3 regions of the Clostridium aromativorans genome follow, and region 2 is predicted to be linked to each of the others. Evidence: riboswitches for the same ligand, from Rfam matches in the RefSeq annotation. Region 2 holds a riboswitch; each other region holds the start of a gene.
What was found. A riboswitch is a leader RNA that binds a small molecule or an ion and turns the genes downstream of it on or off. The one in region 2 is predicted to bind S-adenosylmethionine.

Region 1 (7,878 bases), on a different contig from region 2:
TACTTTCATGATACCCTCCTCGTTGTTCATTTAACATTTTTATCTTCTAACCATTTTGGAAAAAAGAATTTACACTTAATTTAAACTGTGACAAAATAAAAAACTTTCCTGTTATAATTTACAAGAAAGTCATTTTTATAATTAATTTTCTCATCTTTCAGGCAAATTATATAACCCGCTGGAATTGGCACCTTTGAAAATAATCGGGTTGCCGGGCATCATAGGGCCAGTCCCTCTGCCTCTCTTGATAAGAATTCAATGTTTAATTTATTAAATACTAACACATTTAAAATAAATTTGTCAATAAATTTATTTTTGTCGTATTGACACCTACCTCCCTTTCGTACTATATTTTTATTAGGTTCTTAGATGCAGAAAGAGTTTGATTGCAAAGAATACTTTTCTCAATAAGAATTAAGAATTCAATTTTGGTAGATTTTCGATTTATCCGAAAATCTTCATAATTGTGCATTGTAAAATGTGAATTGTACATTGACTAAAGTATACAATAATGATAAAAGGTATGATGTTATGATAGACAATTACAGATTATTTAGAGATCTAGCTTCAGAAGAAAAAGAAATATTCAATTTAATACAAAAAAATGGTGTTATGACCAAGAATGAAATCTTATTTAAAACAGGTATGAAATTGACTACGCTGAATCGAGTTATGAACCCACTTGAAAAAAAATCCATTTTGGTTCAAAAATGTATGGGCGAATCTACAGGCGGAAGGAAACCTGTGCTGTATGATGTAAATGTGTGCAGGTTTTATATTATGGGCATAAGTATATGCAGCACTCATGTGCAGGTATCTATAGTGAACTTGAGAATGGAAATTTTTTATAAAAAGGGCTTTTATATCGATTATTGCAATTCTTGTGATGAAGTCATAGAAGAAATTCTCTATATTATAAAGAGTGCCTATGAGGAATTAAATCTAAAACTTCTCCAGCTTGTGGGAATTGGGCTTGCAGTTGAAACGGGGTTTTGGGATAATGAGCGCATAAGTAGAATACTTGAAGAAAAGTTGGGGTGCAGTGTAACCAGCGGTAATTGTGCAGACTCAGCTGTTACTGCGGAGTATTTTTATGGAGCAGGAAGGAATTTTGAAAATATGGCTTATTTTGATTGTGGTGCTAGACTGAAGCAGGCGGCAGTCATACAGGGGAGGATTATGAGATCATCCGGAGATAATGAGTATGCCTTTGAACATATGATTGAAAACATTTATGGTTATATTGATTTTAATGAAGTGTATTCAAGGAGTATGAAAAATTGTGGAACATCTGAAAAATTTATTTTAGATGCCGCATCAAAACTGGGAAAAAGCATTGAATCCTATACAAATTTATTGAACATTGAATGTATTGTATTAAGCGGATTTCTGATTGATTTTGATACGTTTTATGAAACCTGTATAAAATATATTCCTGAAAGAGTATCCGTAAAAAGATACGGATATTTTAAAGAAGACTCGGTTTCAGTAGGTGCAGCGGCTCTTTTTCTTGAAAGGTGTATTGATAATAAAAATTCAAAATATAAAAAAATTGTTGTTGACAAAGTATTTTAAAAGTTATATCATATACGTAAATTAAAAATGAATAATGAATAACTTCTTATCAAGAGTGATGGAGGGACTGGCCCTATGATATCCGGCAACCTGAATAGATTTTGTATTCAATGGTGCTAATTCCAGCAGGTATACCCTGAAAGATGAGAGACAAGAGGATATGACTTCCTGTGGTTTCTCCACAGGAAGTTTTTTTATTGGACTGACTAGAAAAACTAGAGGTCAAGTTGAACTTATTATAGAGATGGATTATATAATCTCTACTTAGTAAGTTATACTTGGCCTTTTATTGTGTATTAGTGTATCTACTTGATAAAATAAATGGAGGTTAGGATGTGATATGAAGATTTAAAATATAGAATAGAGAAATTTCAAATACTTTTTACCAAAATAGTAAAAAGGGTGTAAATAAATGAATTGAATTCTGTAGTGATTCTAAATTATGACAATTTCAATGTTTACATATTTAAAATAATATGAGTTGAATTATAAGGAGAAAATAAAGATGAAGGCAGCAAATATAAAAATTAACTCTTATAAAGAATTAAAAATTTTAGGGAATGTAATTATTGCATTGATAGTCCCAGTAATGTTATTGATATTATGGCAGGTGTTAAGTAGTAAGGGGTTGATTAAACAGTCAGTTCTTCCTTCTCCATCCAAAATATTCTTAACTTTGATTGACATGATTAAAAGTGGAGAACTTCTTAGAAATTTATATGTAAGTGTAGTTAGAGTTATAAAAGGATATTGTATAGGTGCAGCCTTAGGAATAATTTTTGGAATATTTATTGGGTTATTTAGAATAGCAGAGAGAGCCATAGATTTACTGATACAATTTTTAAGACCAATTCCTATTGTTGCATGGGTACCAGTTCTTATTTTGTGGATGGGTATTGATGAGGCATCTAAAATAACTGTAATAGTAATTGGCAGCTTTTGGCCAATATTAATAAATACAATTTATGGTATAAAAAGTACTGATAAAAAATATTTAGAGATTTCCGAAATATTGGAAAAAAATGAATTTGAAAAACTAATAAAGATAGTTTTTCCTTCTGCACTTCCGTCAATTTTTACAGGACTTCGCATCGGAATCGGAAGTGCATGGATGAGTGTTATTACAGCAGAAATAATAGCTGCTACTTCTGGAATAGGCTATGCAATATCTTATGCAAGGGAGTTATCACAGCCTGATGTAATGCTGGTTGGAGTTTTCTCAATAGGGGTAATTGGATTTTTGATAGATTATTTCATAAAAAAATTACAGTATGTAATTGTAAAATGGGATGTTAATAATGGAAATTAGGAAGGGAGTATAAATATTTTGAATAAACAAGAAAATTGTAATGCTATTGAGATAAAAAATTTAAATAAAAATTTCAAATTAGATGGCGGAAACCTTAATGTGTTAGAAGATATAAACCTGTCAGTCAAAAAAGGAGAATTTTTAAGTATTGTAGGAGCAAGTGGATGTGGAAAAAGCACGTTGCTGAGAATAATAGTCGGATTGGATAAAGATTATAGCGGAGCTATTTTTTCTTATGGTAAACCTGTTAATGGACCAGGAATAGATAGGGGAATGGTATTTCAGGAAGCAAGACTTTTTCCATGGCTTACAGTAGAAAAAAATGTAGAATTTGGGATAAGTGAGAAAATGTCGAGTGAAGAAAAAAGAGAATTAGTTTATAAACAACTTGAATTAGTCGAACTGACTGGCTTTGCAAGATCATATCCAAATCAGCTTTCAGGAGGGATGAAACAAAGAATAAGTATTGCAAGGGCACTTATAAATAAACCAAAACTGCTATTGCTTGACGAACCATTTGGAGCGCTTGATGCTATGACACGTATTAATATGCAACAGGAGATTCTAAAAATATGGGAAAAGGAAAATACAACCATGATACTTGTAACCCATGATATAGATGAAGCAATTTATCTTGGAGATAGGGTTGTAGTATTATCAAAGAGGCCTGGAAAAATTAAAAAAATAATACATGTAAATTTGACGAGACCTAGGGATAGAGGTAATTATGATTTTACGCAGATTAAAAGTGAAATATATGATGAGTTTTTTACGAAAGTTGATAATCCATTTTCATGTAGTATGTAGATTTAAAATATAATGGGAGAGAGAAGTAAATTAGCTAATATATTTATTTGGAATATTCATAATAATGGTAAGATTATACTTTTAATTGGATTGAAAAATCTCAATTTAATCACTGAGATTTTTTTATAACTAAAATTAATGAAAATATTTAAATAAAGGAGACTTAATAAATGAGCTATTATAGTTATTTGGAATGTTCAAAATGTGGTAAAAAGTACTCAAAGGATGAACCTCATAATCTGTGTGAATGTGGCGGACCACTGCTGGTTAGGTATGATTTTGATGAGATTAAAAAAAATGTGGACAAAAATATTTTTAAGACAAGAAAGAAGGGGCTATTTAGATTTAAAGAACTACTTCCAATAGATGATGAGAATAATATAGTAACCCTTGGAGAAGGTGATACCCCTATAACTGAGGCTAGAACCTTGGGAAGAAGAATAGGATTTGAAAATCTGTATATAAAAGATGAGGGGCTTAATCCGACAGGAACGTTTAAAGCAAGAGGTGCTGCAGTTGGTGTGTCGAAGGCGAAAGAATTGGGCATAAAAACAATAGCTATGCCTACTGCGGGAAATGCGGGGGGAGCGTGGTCGGCATACTCGGCTAAAGCTGGCATTAAGCTTGTAGTTGCTATGCCGCAAGATGCTCCTGAGCTTGCTAAGAAAGAAGCATATATATATGGAGCAAAGACTTATCTTGTAAAAGGTTTGATATCTGATGCAGGTAAAATAATATCGAGAGGTGTAAAAAAGCATGGCTGGTTTGATGCTGCGACTTTAAAAGAACCCTATAGAATCGAGGGTAAAAAAACTATGGGAATTGAAATAGCAGAATATTTTGACTGGGAATTTCCTGATGCCATACTTTATCCTACAGGAGGAGGTGTTGGAATAATTGGTATATGGAAGGCATTCAATGAGTTAAGGCAACTGGGATGGATAAAAGATAAAATACCAAAACTTATTTCTGTTCAGGCAGAAGGTTGTAATCCTATAGTTAAAGCTTTTAATAAGAAAAAGGATGTTTCTGAATTCTGCAGTGGAGCAAATACTATTGCAGGTGGTATACGTGTTCCCAAAGCACTGGGAGATTTTATAGTATTAGATGCCATAAAAAAGAGCGGAGGTACGGCAGTTCAGGTAAAAGACTCAGAAATTTTAGATTCTATAAATTTGATTGCTAGAACTGAGGGGCTATTTATATGCCCAGAAGGAGCGGCACTTGTTGCAGCAGTTGAAAAGCTTAGAAAAAGTAATTTCTTAAAATCCAATGAAAAAATTGTGCTTTTAAATACTGGGAGTGGATTGAAATATCCTAATTTGGTTAGTGAAAAACTTCCTGTAATTGAAATTGACAATGATATTTAAAAAGGAGATGGTTGTTGTGAAAAAAATATTTTCCATAGTTGCAATACTACTTATAAGTATATTCGCATTTTCAGGCTGCGGACAGACAAATAACACTTCAAGCAGTAAAAAACAAAGTGATTCAAAACCTAAAGAGATAAATATAGGATTTCAGCCGGGAATAAATCATTCACTTTTGATTATTGCTAAAAATAAAGGATGGTTTGATGAAGAATTTAAAAAGGATAATATCAAAATAAAATTTCAAAGTTTTGTTTCAGGGCCTCCTATGATTGAAGCATTTGCGGGAGGAAAGCTTGATGTAGGAGAAGTTGGTGATCAACCTTCAATTCAGGCTAGGGCAAATAATATTGACATTAAAGCAGTAGGAGTTTACGCAGCAGGGTATAAATTGAATTCAATATTGGCAGCTACTGGTTCAAACATAAAATCTGCTAAAGATCTTAAGGGAAAAAAAGTTGCAGTTACAGTTGGGTCATCTGCACACATCCTTCTCGTAAGATATCTGGCATCTGCTGGACTTAAGGAAAGTGACATAAAACTTGTCAATTTGCAGCCGCCCGATATAAAGACAGCTTTTACATCCAAGGATATTGATGCTGCAGTTGTTTGGGATCCCTATGCGTCCTCTATTGAATACGAAAAAACAGCAAAATTGATAGGTGATGGAACAAATCTAAAATATGATATTAATTTTATTATAGTAGACAATGATTTTGCAAAAAAGAACCCTGATATAGTAAAGAGATTACTGAAGGTATATAAAAAGACTGAAGATTGGGTTAAAGCAAATCCCGATGAAGCAACAAATATTATGGCTAAAGAGCTTAAATTAAATAAAGTCGTTGTTCAAAAAGGTCTTTCTAGAGAAGATTTTGACATAAGGTTGACAGATGAGGTTACGAATTCACTTTCATCTACAATTAAAACTTTAAGGCAAAATAAAACTATAAGAAAAGATGTAAAGGTTGATGAACTTGTAGATAAAACCTATTTGAATGCTGCAGGAATAAAATGATCATAAGAAGGTATTCATATGGAGTCACTTGATTTAAATAGTTTTTCAGAAATAAGGCTGCCGAAATTTTTCAAGATAAGACAAAAATTTAAAAAAGATAAAATCGAAAATATATCATATAAAATAAGAGGACGTATTAAACCATATATAATTAATTTAAGGAATAAAAGAATTGCTGTAGGAGTAGGCAGCAGGGGAATAGCCAATATAAATATAATAACAAGAACTGTCGTAGATTCATTGAAAGAAGAAGGAGCTGTACCATTCATAGTACCAGCAATGGGAAGCCATGGAGGATCAACGGAAAGTGGACAAAAGGAAATATTGGCTTCTTATGGTATTACGGAAAAATCAATGGGTGTTTCTATAAATGCATCAATGGATGTGCAAGTTATAGGAGAGTATGAACCAGGGCTACCTGTATATATTTCGAAAAGTGCCATTTCTGCTGATGGGATAGTTATAATACCAAGAATAAAGCCACATACGGGATTCAGGGGAAAAGTTGAAAGCGGTATTTGTAAAATGCTATCGATAGGACTTGGAAAACAGATGGGAGCAGATTCGATACACAGCAAAGGCTTCGGAAGATTCTCTGAATTAATACCAGGCATTGGGTGCATGGTGGCTGAAAAAACTAATCTACTATTTGCACTGGCTTTAGTTGAAAATGCCTATGATGAAACTTGTAAAATAGAATTTGTGACTAAAGATGAAATAATCAATTTAAAAAAAGAGGAAATGCTGCTTGAAGAAAGTAGAAGACTTATGGGTAGGATACTCATACCTAAGTTTGATGTGCTTGTGATAAGTGAAATAGGAAAAAATATAAGCGGTAATGGGCAGGATCCTAATGTGACTGGGTTATATTTCACAAAGTATGCCAATGGAGGCCCGAAATTCAAAAAATGTGTAATACTTGACTTAACTGAAGAATCTCATGGGAATGCCAATGGTGTAGGAGTATCCGATGTTATTACCAGAAAGTTATTTGATAAAATAGATTTTAAGACAATGTATACTAATTGTTTTACAAGTACCTATGTTGAGCCAGCTAAAGTGCCTATGGTAGCATCAAATTCAGAAGATGCAATAAAAATGGCAGTAAAAATTTGTAATGGTATAAAAAATGAAGATACAAAAATTGTTTGGATCAAAAATACGATGAAGTTGGAGAATATCTTAGTAAGCGAACCTCTTTTGAAGGAAGTGCAGCTTAATTCAAGTTTAGATATTTTGACTGAACCAAGGGATTTGAAATTTTATAAAGGGGAGCCTGAGTTTTTATAAGATAAAATTATTATAAGCTAACAGAAATTTTTTACTTTTACTTGATTGACTAGAAAAACTAGAGATCAGGTTTTATTGATATACCAATAAAATCTGATCTTTTTATAACTTTAAAAAATATAGTGGAATGTGAGGTGTTGTAATTATGAGCAGCAGTTGCAGCAATATTAATTGAACAGTATTTAATATTTTAGCTCTGAACTTTTGATATTTGAATTATGAAAGGAGTGTTCATATGTCTGAAAAGAAATTTAACTCAAAGGAAAATGGCTGGAGCGATCTTGTAAAAAAGGAAGATTGGTGGGCAGTATGGATAGGATTGATTCTGGTGGTGGCAGCAGTTATTCTCTGGTCTTTAGGAAGTTCAATAAAATTTATTACCGCCAAAATTCCAAAATGGACAGATATAGGTGTTCTTTTTTCTGCACTGGGAAATAACATCTGGTCCATTGTACTTCTGTTCGTTGTATTTTTAATTTTATTTTCTATTGCAAATTTATTTTTACACT
Region 2 (7,878 bases):
CAAGCACTCCATTACAGTCCTCTATGCACTTTATAATACCCGATATCCTATCATCATGTCCAGTACATTCTTGTTGGCCATTACAATACCTCTCCACATCCCTTTTCTCATAAAATTTAATATTCTCATCTAATACATCATATATATAAAACTGAGATACATGCCCAAAATGTTCATCTACATAATCTCCGGAACTGCTGGCCACTGCAAATCTATAACCTCTGTTCACCTTACCTGTTTTATTGTCATCTTTATATATTTTCTCAGATTTGTCAATAGAAATTACATTTTTCTTATAATTCCTAAATTGAGCCGATACATCCTCATTCAAACTCCCTATGGCATCTGCCCTGCACTGCCTGCAGTGATACATCTGTTTTAAATAGGGCTCACATTTTTTCCTCATGCTTTTCAATTCAGATTCATCTACAGTATCCCTGTTTTCAAATACACTTCCCTTTACAGGTATAAGAGGCATTATATTTGTCATATAGGCACCACATTCCTTAACTTTTTTTACTATTTCAGGAATGTGAGCATCATTGATTCCCTTTATCATCACAATATTTACTTTGCACACAATACCTTTTTCTGTAAGATATCTAAGACCTGTAAGCTGATTGTCAAGTAGAATTTTTCCTGCCTGCGGCCCTACAAAAGTGCTTCCCCTATAGTTTATATATTTATAGATCTGTGCGTCTATTTCAGGGTCTACAGCATTTATGGTTATTGTAACGTGTGTGACTCCCAATTTTATCAGTTCCTCCGCATAAGCAGGAAGCATCAATCCATTGGTGGAAAGGCAAAATGTAATATCCGGGCATTCTTCTTTTATAAGTTCTATGGACTTTTTGGTTTCTTCAAAATTTGCAAGTGGATCTCCTGGACCAGCTATTCCAACCACCGTCAAATTTTTTATTTTATTTTTTACTATCTTGAATTTATCTCTTGCTTCCTCTGGGGATAGAATTCCACTTGTAACTCCAGGCCTGGATTCATTTACACAATCATATTTTCTATTGCAGAAATTACAGCTTACATTGCATTTTGGAGCTACAGGTATGTGCATTCTAGCATACTTATGTGCAATACAGTTATAGCAGGGATGTTGAAATGTCTTTTTTTCAATCTCCCTTGCAAAATTTATAGGCATATCTTATTATCTCCTTTTTTGCATAATTAAAATATAAAAAGGCCAGACAAACTTAAAAATTTAGTTTGCCTGGCCTCCAGTATTTCTGGTCAACCTTTCATAAAAATTCACAGCATTTGTGGCTTAAGAATATACAACCACCTTATTTAATTCTTCTTTTATCTTATCCACTTTATCAAGGCTTTCCCAGGGCAGCTCTATATCGGTTCTTCCGAAATGTCCATAAGCAGCTGTCTTTTTATATATTGGCCTTCTAAGATCCAAATCTCTTATAATGGCTGCCGGCCTCAAGTCAAAAAGCTTTTTTACAATATCCACTATTTTCTCATCAGATACCTTACCTGTTCCAAAAGTATCGACACTTATGGACACAGGCCTTGCCACTCCTATAGCATAGGCAACCTCCACTTCTATCTTATCCGCAGCACCTGCTGCCACCAAATTCTTTGCTATCCACCTTGCCGCATAGGCTCCGGATCTATCGACTTTCGTCGGATCTTTTCCCGAAAAAGCTCCTCCTCCATGCCTTCCATATCCACCGTAGGTATCAACTATTATCTTTCTTCCAGTAAGTCCTGAATCAGCCTCCGGACCTCCCTTTACAAACCTTCCTGTAGGATTCACAATATATTTGGTATTGGAATCTATAAATTTCTCAGGTATTACCTCTTTTATGACATTATCTATTATATCTCTTTCAATCTGGTCATGTTCCACATTTTCTTCATGTTGTGAGGATATCAAAATTGTATCTACTCTCACAGGTTTTTCTCCTTCATATTCTACTGTAACCTGGGTTTTACCATCTGGTCCTAAATATGGAATAATGCCATTTTTCCTGACATCGGCCAATCCTCTCGAAAGTCTATGAGCCAGTGCTATTGGAAGTGGCATATATTCAGGTGTCTCATTTGTGGCAAATCCAAACACCATCCCTTGATCCCCTGCACCTATTGCCTCTATATCATCTTTTTCTCCCAGTTTTGCCTCCAGTGATTCATTTACTCCCAAGGCAATATCTGAAGATTGCTCATCTATTGATGTTATAACCGCGCAATTGCTGGCATCAAATCCAAATTTTGAACCTGTATATCCTATTTCTTCGATAGTTTTCCTCACTATCTTAGGTATATCCACATAGGCTTTAGTGGATATCTCTCCAACTAGAAGCACAAGCCCTGTATTTACAACTGTTTCGCAAGCTACTCTTCCATATTTGTCCTGTTCAATAACAGCATCTAGAACTGCATCCGATATTTGATCACAAATTTTATCAGGATGTCCCTCTGTAACTGATTCTGATGTAAATAATCTACTCATCTTTATCCCTCCAATTTATTTAACTTTTCTATTTACTATTTATATATGATAATTTTGATTGTTCACTATGATGAAGTAATTTATATATTCCCACCATGGCCAATACCCATATAGGCGCAATATAAAGGGCAATGCGGGTAGCTGGCAAAAACGCCATTGTAACAACAATAGCCAGCAGATAAATTATTGTAATGTATGAAGAAAAAGGGTAAAAAGGCATTTTAAAAGCAATTTTCTGCCCTTCCATAGCTTTTTTTCTGCGGAACTTCAATTGTGTTATAAGAATCGTACCCCAGGCAGTCAAAATGGCTATAGTTGTTGTTGAGGAAATATATGTAAAAAATTTCTCCGGTATGAAATAATTTAAAATTACGGCAATCAATGCCACAGCCGTACTGAAGAGTGTTCCCACATAGGGTGCCCCGGATTTATTCAACTTTCCAAATACTCTGGGAGCATTACCATTTAGTGCCAGACTGTAAAGCATTCTGCCATTTATATACAGGGCACTGTTCATGCCTGAAAGAGCAGCTGTCAAAATTACAAAATTTATGACTGAAGCAGCTGCAGGAATACCTACTTTAGAGAACACCAATACAAAGGGACTTCCTGCAACCCCAATTTTATTCCAGGGATAAAGTGCCAGCATCACCAACACAGAACCCACATAGAAGATAAGTATACGCCAAAATACATCGTTGATAGCTTTTGGAATGGATTTTTGTGGATCCCTTGCCTCTCCCGCCGTTATGCCAATAAGTTCCACCCCTCCAAATGCAAAACTCACAAAAACAAAAGAAAGCACAAACCCTTTAAATCCATTGGCGAAAAATCCTCCATTATTCCATATATTAGAAAATCCAATAGAATGCCCTCCATTATTAAATCCAAATAATATAATAAGCATTCCAAAAATAATCATGCATACTATGGCAACCACTTTCACAAGGGCAAACCAAAATTCAAATTCACCGTAAGCTTTAACTCCAACTAAATTGACTGCAATGAGTATGATCAAAAATATAAGTGCAGTAATCCATTTTGGAAACTGGGGAAGCCAAAATTGAACATATACCCCCATGGCAGTGAGTTCTGCCATAACAGTAGCTGTAGCCTGAAACCAATATGTCCAGCCTGAAAAAAATCCTGCAAAATTTCCAAGGTAACGAGTAGCATAAGCACTGAAGGAACCCGAATTTGGCTCATCTACAGCCAGCTCACCCAAGGCCCTCATAATGAAAAAAATGAACAGTCCTCCTATTAAATATGCCAGAATAATGGCAGGTCCGCCTGTCTTAATAGCATCTGCAGAGCCATAGAACAATCCTACACCTATGGCACCTCCAATAGCTATCATCTGAATATGCCTATTTTTAAGATCTTTTTTTAGTAATTTATTGCCTGCATTATTGTACATCTTATTTATACCTCCAAGTAAAAAATCTATATGTGAGAAGACATATAGATTCCATTGTCCCTCATCTTTCAGGATATACCTGCTGGAATTAGCACCTAGATGTACGAACTAAATGTATATCTGGTTGCCGGGTATCATAGGGCCAGTCCCTTAACCACTCTTGATAAGAATTATAATATTTGATTTTATATAATTACATTAAAAAACTTCCTGTGAGAAATCACAGGAAGTATAAATTCCATTATCTCTCATCTTTCAGGTTTTACCTGCTGGAATTGGCACCATTTACTGTACAAATTACAATCGGTTGCCGGGCATCACAGGGCCAGTCCCTCCGCCTCTCTCGATAAGAAAGTCTACAAATATTGTAAATCACTTATATTTAATTTATATTCAATATACAATTCTTTATTCTTTTTGTCAATAGAAATCTTTCTATTCATACAAATTTTTACTGAAATATCTGTCTCCCCTATCTGGAAATATAGTTACTATATTTCCTCCATCTATGGTATCTGCCAATTTCAACGCTGCTGCAAGAGCTGCACCAGAGGAAGATCCAACTATCAAGCCTTCCTTTTTTGCCAACTCTCTCACCAATCTAAAAGCTTCATCATCATTTACCTTTATAACTTTATCAACCAATTTTATATCCATAGTGTCCGGCAGGAAATCATTTCCTATGCCTTCAATAGCATAACCGTGCTCTTCAGTACCACCGCCAAGGGTAGAACCTTCCGGATCCGCCAGTATGGTCTTTATGCTGCTGTCCTTTTCCTTTAAATACTTTGCCACACCTGTAAAAGTTCCGCCGGTACCTGCTCCAGCCACAAAATAATCTATTTTCCCACCTAACTGTTCATATATTTCAGGACCTGTAGTAGCATAATGTGCCTCGGGATTATCATTGTTTTCAAATTGTCCCAAAGCTATGGAATTTGGTATCTGATTTAAAATCTCCTTGGATTTTTCAATAGCACCTCTCATTCCATCTTCTTCTGGAGTATGAATTATCTCCGCTCCAAGCGCCCTCATCAATACCTGTTTTTCTATGGAAAATTTCTCCGGTACTGCAAATATAACCCTGTATCCTCTGTTTAAAGCTCCCAGCGCAATTCCAAGACCAGTATTGCCTGCAGTAGCTTCAACTATAGTGTAGCCTTTCTTCAATCTACCGCTTTCCTCTGCCTTTTTTATCATATAATCGCCAATTCTATCTTTTACACTGCCTCCTGGATTAAAATTTTCAAGTTTGGCATATATATTAACTCCATCTTTTAGATCAAATTTGTTTATTTTCAGTATAGGTGTTTTTCCTATCATTTCCTTAATATCATTAAAAACTTCCATAATATAACAATCTCCTTTAAATTACAAATTTTCGCTGTTGAAGCTGTTGTTTAATATTTTTCAAATTCCGGAATTATGAAAAACAAAAAACCTTCCGCCCCTTACAGAGGCAGAAGGTTTTACTTCTACGGTTCCACTCTGTTTATCCCTCAAGTACTGCATAAAAACAACCTATGCAGGAAAGAAAAACTCATTGTCGGTACAATCATACCTTAACATTTTAACGGCTGTTTCCGCTGAAACCTACTCAAGTTCAATTCAGTGCTCCAGGATGCATTTCAATTGTCTCCCGCTAAAATTTTCTCACACCACACGAAAATTCTCTCTAAAATAGCATCGTACAATCTACTCTTCCCATCATTACATTTATATAATCTACAATCTGATAATACTACATAAACTTTAATTAATCAAGTATAATTTTACATATAAAATTTAAAAAAGTTACTTCTGCTCAAAATAGATAGAAGCAACCTTTTATAAATTGTATTGTATTATTCAGGATAATTCAACCTCTCATCCGAGATGTCTGTCAAGACCTCTTTGAGAAATTTATCTGCCCAGTACTTCGCCATAGGAAGATTCATATCCAAATAATTTCCGCAGTCTTTTGGAGCAGCACCGGGTATGTCACCTTCAAAATTCAAGATAAATTTATACATTTCCACCAGCAAATCCACGATATCCTTTGACTCATAGTCTCCATACAAAATCAGATAAAATCCGGTTCTGCAACCCATGGGTCCAAAATATACGGTTTTACCTCCATAAGTGCTGTGATTTCTCAAAAAAGTTGCTCCCAAATGCTCAATAGTATGAACTTCAGCTGTATTCATAACAGGTTCGTCATTAGGGCTTGTCATTCTTATATCAAATGTGGTTAGAACTACATCTCCAAATTTATCTTTTCTGGAAACATAAACACCTGGTATTAATTTTAAATGATTGACAGTGAAACTTGAAATTTTATCCATGCAATATCGCCTCCTGTAGAACTCATTATACATCATGTTAAACCTGTAATCAATTATTCAGCTTTGCCCTTTATTCCTCCAAACTTATATCCTATTCCCCTTACAGTTAAAATATATGCAGGCTTTTTGGAATCAGTTTCTATTTTCTGTCTTAAATTTTTTATATGTGAATCAATGGCTCTGTTGTATCCATCAAAATTTTTCTCCAGCGCAATAGATATAAGTTCCTCCCTTGTAAAAATCTTTTCAGGATGGTTTACCATAACTGAAAGTATTTTGTATTCTATGGGGGTAAGATTGACTGTTTCCCCTGATTTTTTAACTTCGTAACTTAAATTATCAATTATCAAATCGCCCTCATTAAAATAATAAGCAAACTCCATTTGTAATTATTTAAAGTAGTTTATATTCTTAAAAGGATACACTCTTAAAATTACATGTCCCTTAACATCCTTTAAATTTACAGGCCCTATTATTCTGCTGTCGGTACTATTTTTCCTATTATCCCCAAGCACAAAAATATAACCTTCGGGCACAACATACTCCGCAACAGCTGAATTGGCCTCAGTTACAACTTCTTCTGGAAGATAACTTTCAGTGAGAACTTTTCCATTTAAATAAACCTCTCCGGACTTTATCTCAATTTTATCTCCAGCTATTCCTATAACCCTTTTTATATAGTTGTCCTCATTCTCGTCATGAGAGTTGAAAACGACCACTTCTCCTCTGTTTATATGTCCAGTTTCAGTGCTTATCTTTTCCATAAATATAACATCCTTATCATTAAAAGTCGGCTGCATGGAAGATCCTATTACATCAGTCCGGGCAAAAACATAACTTCTGCATACAAGTGCCAGTCCAATAGCCAGAATAATGTAAAAGGCATATTCCCTGAACTTCTTAAAGAATTCTTTATCTTTCACGATATCACACCCCTTTACCTATTATCATTATAGCAAAAATAACAGTTTTCAGACAAATTTGAAAATCTGCAGAGTTTTATATTTCAACTCTGAACTTTGATATCTGGATATGACGGCCTATTTCAAAGCCGGCTCTACATGTATAATTGCATATTTTATCTGAAATTCACTGCTCAGCATATTTTCTATTTTTTCCGTAATACCATGACTTTCCAGTACGGTCAATTTAGAGCTGACACTTATTATAATATCAAGTAAAATATTATTTCCATGTACCCTAGCCTTTACATCCTTGACGCTGTCTACGCCTTCAATTTGATTTATTTTTCCAATTATTTTGTCCAGCTGCCTGCTGTCAAAACCATCAGTTAAACTTTGGGCGGACTCCTTGAAGATCCCTATACCTGTTTTTATTATAAGTATTCCCACTATTACCGCCGCCAGTGGATCTATCCAGGGAAGACCAAACTGCGAAGCTATAATTCCACAGGCGGCCCCAAAACTGACCCAAGCATCTGAAAGATTGTCTTTTGCAGCAGCCATAAGTGCCAGGCTCTTGATTTTAACTGCCACTTTCCTGTTATACCTGTACACTGCATATACCAGTACAGTACATATAATGGAAACTACTGCAGACATCATATCCGGTGCTTTGGTCTTAAAAAAAACTGTAGAGTATACTGCATTGTAAAAAACCTCTGCTCCAACGGCTATCATTATCAAAGAGGCCACCAGGGTAGA
Region 3 (7,878 bases), on a different contig from region 2:
CGATAATTATCTATCTCTGTTTAAATATGAAATTAAAGAAAAAGAAATGTTAAATACAGTTATTTTTAAGTCTATTGATGAAGAAAGATTGCTGCTGAAAAGGAAACAGAAAAATCACGTAATAGAAATTGTAAAAAGACAACTGACAACAGAACATCTTTTTGAAAAAATTCCAGGAAAGGGAGATATTTTTGTACCAAATGGGGACTATAATAAACTCTGTGTAATAGAAAGGCATGGAAAGACAGATCATGTATCAGTAGCTCCATTAAAAGGATTTGGAATAGAAAGAGGTGCAATTGCAACTACGGTGTCTCATGATTCCCATAACATTATAGTTGCCGGCGATAATGACGGAGATATAGTTGCTGCAGTTAATTGTTTAAAAAAACTACAGGGCGGATACGTCATTGCCTCAAATGGAAAGATAATTGAAAGTTTGCCTCTTCCAATTGGGGGATTGATGAGTAATCTGCCAAGTGGTGTAGTTCAGAGGAAAGTAAAGACTATGATTGATACTGCCAGGAAAATGGGAGTTCATGATGGAATAGATCCTTTTATTACTTTGTCATTTATGGCACTTCCTGTCATTCCTAAAATCCGACTTACGGATAAGGGCTTATTTGATGTGGAGAAAATTGAAATGATAACAGAAAATTAAGAAGTGCAATTATGCAATTAAATATATTTGGGAGGATAACTATGAGATCTGATAATTTATATAATCCATATAAAACGTCCAGGGCTGTATCCTATGGGAAGAATGGGATGGTAGCTACTTCACAGAATTTTGCAGCAGAGGCTGGGTTTGAGATTCTAAAAAATGGAGGGAATGCTGTAGATGCTGCTGTGGCTGCAGCAGCAGCCTTAACTGTATGCGAACCCACTTCCAATGGAATTGGAGGAGATGCTTTTGCGATAGTTTATTATAAGGGAAAACTCTATGGCTTAAATTCCAGTGGACCCTCACCAGAAAAAATATCTGTGGATATGTTGAGAAGTAAGGGGTATAAACAAATGCCGAGGTTCGGATGGGCACCTGTAAATGTTCCAGGTATTCCTGCTGCATGGTCGGCGCTTTGGAAAAGATTTGGGAAGCTTCCTTTTGAAAAACTTTTAGCACCTGCTGTGGAATATGCAGAAGAAGGTTATCCTGTTACGCCTACTGTAGGGCACCTTTGGGAAAAATCCTACAGAGAATTCAAACATTATTTGAAAGGTGACGAATTTAAATACTGGTTTGAAACTTTCTCACCTAAGGAAAGAGCACCTAGGATAGGAGAAATTGTAACTTTAAGGGATCACGGGAAAACTTTAAAAACTATAGCTGAGACCTTAGGAGAAGCTTTTTACAGGGGAGAACTGGCGGAAAAAATAGATAAATTCTCCAAAGATACTGGTGGATACATAAGAAGAGAGGATCTTGAAAAATTTCAACCGGAGTGGATGGATCCAATAAGTGTAAATTATAGGGGCTATGATGTATATGAAATGCCTCCAAATGGACAGGGAATAACAGCTTTAATGGCACTTAATATACTGAAGGGGTTTGAATTTGGTGAAAAAGACTCAGTGGATACCTGTCACAAGCAGATTGAAGCTATAAAATTGGCTTTTGAAGATTCTTTAAAATATGTTACTGATGCAAAAAAAATGAAAGTCAATATAGGAGACTTATTATCTGAATCTTATGCAGAAGAGAGAAGAAAGCAAATAACAGAAACTGCTTTCATGCCCAAGGTGTATAAAAATATAAACGGTGGAACTGTTTATCTTGCCACTGCAGATGGCGAGGGAAACATGGTATCTTATATACAGAGCAATTATATGGGTTTTGGCTCTGGCTTGGTTGTACCTGGAACGGGAATTGCCCTTCACAATAGGGGAAATAGCTTTTCACTTGATCCAAATCATGTAAATTTCCTGGAACCTGAAAAGAAACCCTACCATACTATAATTCCAGGATTTTTGATGAAAGGTAATAGGCCCATAGGTCCCTTCGGAGTTATGGGAGCATTTATGCAGCCGCAGGGGCATATTCAAGTACTGATGAATTTTATTGACTTTGGGTTGAATCCTCAGGCGGCATTGGATGCACCCAGATGGTTCTGGACCTCAGGTAAAAATGTAAGCCTTGAAAAGCAGTTTTCTTCAAATTTGGCAGAGAATTTGTATGAAAGAGGCCATGATGTAGATTATGAAATTGATACAAGTGTATTTGGCAGGGGACAGATAATATGGAAAAATGAAAATGGAGTTCTATTCGGTGGTACAGATTGGAGAAGTGATGGTACTGTATATTCCTGGTAGGTAATTTTATCCGACCGCTACCATTGCTAAAACTATCAACTCCTTAAAGTTGTAGATAAGTGCCGGCAACCATCGGATAAAGGTTCAGGTGGATACCTGTAAATATTTTTTAGGAATGCTGCCTGCTGAATTCTTCCTTAATTGCATTGAGTTTGTTTTTATCAGTAAGCAGAGTGAGGCCTGTCAGTGCTAGAGCTTTGGCTCCAATTATAAGAGCATTATCTCCTTGTTTTGATATAGCGGCTTCACGGAATTCTGGAGTATGGCCTACTAATTTGTCATCTCCTATTTTTATATGGGGATGTATAGTTGGAACCACATGGCTCACGTTACCTGCGTCTGTAGAACCAAGCCCTTCTGGAATTTTATTTTTTATATGAACTCCCAGTGATTCTAGATTTTCTGCAAACACATCATCAAATTTGTCGTTTATGAGAAAATTATCTATCTTATTCTGGAAAAAACTTATGTTAACCTTAGTTCCTGTGCTCAAAGATGCTCCTCTGGCAATATTTTTAACTTTTTCTGTAACCTGATCGCAGGTATTTCTTTCAGAGGCACGTATGAAAAATTTTGCTCTGGCATAATCCGGAACTATGTTTGGGGCATATCCGCCATCGGTTATTATACCGTGTATTCTCACATCACTGGTTACATGTTGTCTTAGGGCATTTATTCCATTAAATAATTGGATTACTCCATCAAGGGCGTTTATTCCTTTTTCAGGACAAGCTGCTGCATGAGCGGCTTTTCCTATAAATTCAAATTGAATTGGGTCATTGGCCAGAGATTTAACCGTTCTATAGTTCTCATTTCCAGGATGAATCATCATACAGGCGTCTACATCCTTAAATAAATTATGTTTTACAAAGCTCGCTTTTGCACTGCCATTTTCTCCTCCTTCTTCAGCAGGAGTACCAAATACAACAATTTCCCCGCCAGTTTCATCTATAAGCTTTGACAGGGAAATAGCTGCAGCTGTACTTGCCGTGCCTATGATGTTGTGGCCGCAGGCATGTCCTAAATTGGGAAGAGCATCATATTCTGCCAAAAATCCGATAACTGTACTGGAATTTTTATTTGATTTTTTCCTGGCTATAAAAGAAGTAGGATGGCCTGCTGCTGCTTTTTCTATAGAAAATCCTTCCTTTTTCAAGGTATCTATAAGTAATTTGGAAGAAAAAAATTCCTCATTTCCTATCTCAGGATGACTGTGTATTTGGTGGCTTATATTTATATAAGCATTTTTGCTATTTTCGATTCCATTTATTATGTCCTGTTGAAAATCCTTGATATATTTTATGTTCATAATAAAAACCTCCTCTTTTTTGCATAAAAAAAATCTTCTTTGAAACAAAGAAGAGATATTTAAATTCTCTTCTTATCTTTCAAGCCTATAAAAATAAACTTGCTGGAATTGGCACAGTATCTTTTAAAAAGATCTGCTGCCGAGGTTTCAAAGGGCCATTCCCTCCACCTCTCTGGATAAGAATTTTGCATATTAAACTGACTACTAAATATAATAGAGCTTTTAAGTAATTTTGTCAACAAAAATGATTATTAGAAATTACATATTGACATAATAAAAATAAGTTGTATAATTTAGCTTATAAAGTAATTTGAAAAAATTGAATATATCCTTATCAAGAGAAACTGAGGGACTGGCCCTTTGAAGTTTCAGCAACCACATTTGTGTGATGGTGCTAAATCCAGCAGAACGTTGTTCTGAAAGATGAGGAAAGGTATAAAAACCCTTCCGCGGGTTTTTTTTAATGCCGTGTATCCCCTTCTTTTAGGAAGGGGATTTTTTATGAATAAAATTACTGTAAAATTGCAATAGATGATTTTAGAGGAGGGAAAAGTATGATATGGCTAAAAAATATCAACAAGACTTATACAGGTAAAACTAATACAGTGGAAGCCTTAAAAAATGTCAATCTTCACATTAAAGCTGGTGAGATCTTTGGAATCATAGGGTACAGTGGAGCGGGAAAAAGCACTTTAATTCGCTGTATAAATTTATTGGAAAAGCCGACTTCCGGAGAAGTAATCGTAAATGGAAAGAATCTAACTCGTTTATCTCCAAGAGAATTGAGAAAGAGCAGAGAAAAAATTGGAATGATATTTCAAAATTTTAATCTCATGAAAAATAGAACGGTATTTGAGAATGTGGCCTATCCTTTAAAGAGAAAGGGCTTTAGCAAAAATGAGATAGAGAAAAAAGTACTGGATCTTTTAAGACTGGTGGAACTAAATGACAAAATAAAAGTGTATCCTTCACAGCTGAGCGGCGGGCAAAAACAGAGAGTTGGAATTGCCAGGGCACTGGCCAATGATCCTGAAGTGCTTTTATGTGACGAGGCCACATCGGCTCTGGATCCACAGACAACTCAGTCAATTTTAAAACTTTTAAAAGGTATTAATGAAAATTTGAAATTGACTATAGTAGTAATAACTCATCAAATGGAGGTAGTAAAGGAAATATGTCAGAGAGTGGCAGTAATAGATTCTGGTGAAATAGTTGAACAGGGGAATATAATAGATATATTTACAAATCCAAAAGCTCCTATAACCAAAAAATTTATATCTTCACTATTTCATTATGAGAAAATATATGATTTTCTTGAAAAGGGAAGTTCGATGGGTGAACTTAAACAGGTAACTGAAGGAGAAAGTATTGTTAAAATATCCTTTACAGGGCAAAAAACAGGTCAGGCATTTATCTCGAAAATTTCTCGAAAATTTAAAATAGATGCCAGTATACTATTTGGGAATGTAGAAATTATTCAAAATGTACCTATAGGAAATTTGATAGTGAAGTTAAATGGAACGGATGAGAGTATAGATAATTCAATAGCATACCTTGAAGAAAATAGCATACATGTGGAATACGTAGGTATTAAAAATGATAGTGATAAATTAAAAGTTGGAAGTAATTGAATCTAAAATATGAATTTTTAAATTTTTGAAGGTGATAAAATGAATGAATTTTTAGCAAAAATAGCACCAAATTTGGTGAATTTATATCCTGAAATGCTAAAAGCCATATTTGAAACTTTTTATATGGTGGCTGTTTCAGGAATTATATCTACAGTAGCTGGAACAATAATGGGAATTACCCTGGTTGTTACACAAGAAGGAGGTATACTTGAAAATAGAATTGTTAACAGTATACTTGGCAAAATAATAAATATTTTCAGATCTATACCATTTATTATCCTTCTTGCAGCTATAATCCCACTTACAAGACTTTTAGTAGGTACTACCATAGGTACAAGAGGAGCCCTGGTGCCTCTTATATTCGGCTGTACTCCATTTATTGCCAGGCAAATTGAATCCGCGCTGCTTGAAATAGATAAGGGAGTAATTGAAGCGGCGCAATCAATGGGTTCAGGTCCCTTTGGAATAATTTTCAGAGTAATGCTTCTTGAAGGACTGCCGGGAATCATTCATTCTCTTACAATAACAATTATAAGTCTTATTGGATTATCTGCTATGGCAGGTACTGTAGGAGGAGGGGGTCTTGGCGATTTCGCCATACGCTATGGATATCAATATTTCCAGACAGATGTTATGGTAGCTACTATAATTGTGCTCTTGATTATTGTAAATGTCATTCAATTTGTAGGAGATATTTTATCAAAAATAACAACACATTAATTTAAAGATTAGGGAGGTCTTAGTAATGAAAAAAATTTTAGTGTTATTTTTAACACTCGTATTATCTTTAGGGGTTTTGGCAGGCTGTGGTTCTAGTAACAGTACTGGACAAACTTCTAGCAGTAAAAAGCAGGTGGTTAAGATAGGCATAACCGGTGATGATCATAAGATTTGGGACAAAGTTAAAGAAAATCTGGCAAAGGAAAATATTGATCTGCAGATTGTGAGTTTTTCAGATTACGTACGTCCTAATATGGCACTTTCCGATGGTGAAATTGACTTGAATTCATTTCAACACTATGCTTATCTCAATAAATTTAAAGCACAGCACAATCTGAAAATCAGTGCTATAGGTGAGACTGTACTCGCACCGCTTGGAGTATACTCACATAAAATAAAATCCATTAAAGACATTAAAGAAGGTGCAAAAATAGCTATTCCAAATGATCCTACAAATGAGGGCAGAGGATTGAACCTGCTTCAAAGTGCAGGCTTGATAAAATTGAAAGAGGGAGTGGGACTTCTACCAAAACTTCAAGATGTAACTGGAAATCCAAAGAATATTCAATTTGTAGAACTTGTTGCTACCCAAATTCCCAGATCACTTGAAGATGTAGATGCAGCTATAATAAACAGTGGTGTGGCTATAGATGCCAAACTTAATCCAGTTAAGGATTCAATTTATCTAGAGGATGTATCAAATAAAAATGCAAAGCCGTATATAAATGTAATTGCAGCTAGAGATAAAGATAAAAACAATGCCACTTATAAAAAGGTGGTTAAAGCCTATCAGACTGACGAGATAAAACAGCTTATAAAAGACACATATAAAGGATCAGAAATTCCTGTTTTTTAAGTCTGATTAAAATGAAGAGAATATTATTTTATAAAGATATTTACTTGTGTAGAGGATTTAGATAAAATAGATGTTATATAAGTTGTAAGTATAAGAATAATATTAGCAGTATTTGGAGGAGTTTATTATGAATAGAAGTTTTGCTACAAAGCTCATTCACCGTGGAGAACAAAATCCGGAATCCATTTCTAAATCCAAGACTTTGCCTATTTCTATGACTTCTGTATTTGCTTTTGATGATGTGGAAACACTGGATGAAGTCTATGAGGGAAAGGCCAAAGGGTATGTGTATTCCAGAAATGGAAATCCAGTTCATGATGCATTGAAGGAAATAATGTTCAGTATCGATGAAGGAGAGGATGCGCAGGTTTTTTCATCTGGCATGGCAGCTGTTTCCATGTCTATTTTATCTCTGGTAAAGGCAGGAGATCATATAATTGCAGATAATGTACTATACGGTGGAACTTATCAATTTCTTAAGAATGAATTGAGTAAATTCAATATAGATGTTACTTTTGTGAATACTATAAATGATTCCATAGAGAAATATTTCAGACCTAATACAAAATTGGTGTATGTGGAAACTATATCGAATCCGCTTATGGAGGTTGCTGACTTGAGGACAATATCAAATATTGCTCATGTTCATAAAGCCAAATTGATTGTGGACAACACTTTTGCCACTCCTATAGTATGCCAACCAATAAAACTTGGAGCAGATATAGTGGTGTATAGCGCTACAAAATATTTGTGTGGCCACAGTGATGTAACTGGTGGAATTGTGGTTTCAGATAAATATCTTACTCAAAATATAAGAAATATATCTGCACTCTATGGACCTATGATGAGTCCTTTTGATGCATGGCTTCTTATAAGAAGTCTTAGGACTCTGGAAATTAGAATGATTAAGCATTCCCAAAATGCTATGCAATTGGGAGATTTCTTGGAGAAGCACAGTAAAGTGAAAAAAGTTCATTATCCTGGATTGAAATCTTCACCTTCCAACAAAATGGCCAGTAAAAATTTCATCAATGGTTTGTATGGAGGAATGT

Region 1: another riboswitch for S-adenosylmethionine. It lies ahead of LN736_RS04745 (ABC transporter permease); the one in region 2 lies ahead of LN736_RS10115 (amino acid permease).
Region 3: another riboswitch for S-adenosylmethionine. It lies ahead of LN736_RS14060 (methionine ABC transporter ATP-binding protein); the one in region 2 lies ahead of LN736_RS10115 (amino acid permease).

Annotation. Positions count from the first base shown of each region.
Region 1 is NZ_JAJJPB010000003.1:112,546-120,423, forward strand. It holds gene thiS (sulfur carrier protein ThiS) at 1-9, opposite strand, end outside; SAM riboswitch class I at 148-254, opposite strand; gene LN736_RS04740 (ROK family transcriptional regulator) at 481-1,575, shown strand; SAM riboswitch class I at 1,619-1,725, shown strand; gene LN736_RS04745 (ABC transporter permease) at 2,081-2,884, shown strand; gene LN736_RS04750 (ABC transporter ATP-binding protein) at 2,900-3,691, shown strand; gene LN736_RS04755 (threonine synthase) at 3,862-5,061, shown strand; gene LN736_RS04760 (ABC transporter substrate-binding protein) at 5,069-6,079, shown strand; gene LN736_RS04765 (nickel pincer cofactor-dependent isomerase, group 22) at 6,098-7,369, shown strand; gene LN736_RS04770 (YeiH family protein) at 7,605-7,878, shown strand, end outside.
Region 2 is NZ_JAJJPB010000011.1:84,309-92,186, reverse strand. It holds gene nifB (nitrogenase cofactor biosynthesis protein NifB) at 1-1,153, opposite strand, end outside; gene metK (methionine adenosyltransferase) at 1,277-2,473, opposite strand; gene LN736_RS10115 (amino acid permease) at 2,502-3,890, opposite strand; SAM riboswitch class I at 3,949-4,060, opposite strand; SAM riboswitch class I at 4,136-4,243, opposite strand; gene cysK (cysteine synthase A) at 4,326-5,240, opposite strand; gene LN736_RS10105 (S-ribosylhomocysteine lyase) at 5,735-6,214, opposite strand; partial or broken gene LN736_RS10100 (winged helix-turn-helix domain-containing protein) at 6,268-6,585, opposite strand; gene lepB (signal peptidase I) at 6,604-7,137, opposite strand; gene LN736_RS10090 (cation diffusion facilitator family transporter) at 7,255-7,878, opposite strand, start outside.
Region 3 is NZ_JAJJPB010000021.1:30,399-38,276, forward strand. It holds gene ade (adenine deaminase) at 1-661, shown strand, start outside; gene LN736_RS14050 (gamma-glutamyltransferase family protein) at 703-2,310, shown strand; gene LN736_RS14055 (M20 family metallopeptidase) at 2,420-3,619, opposite strand; SAM riboswitch class I at 3,689-3,802, opposite strand; SAM riboswitch class I at 3,948-4,049, shown strand; gene LN736_RS14060 (methionine ABC transporter ATP-binding protein) at 4,174-5,250, shown strand; gene LN736_RS14065 (methionine ABC transporter permease) at 5,290-5,970, shown strand; gene LN736_RS14070 (MetQ/NlpA family ABC transporter substrate-binding protein) at 5,996-6,826, shown strand; gene LN736_RS14075 (trans-sulfuration enzyme family protein) at 6,954-7,878, shown strand, end outside.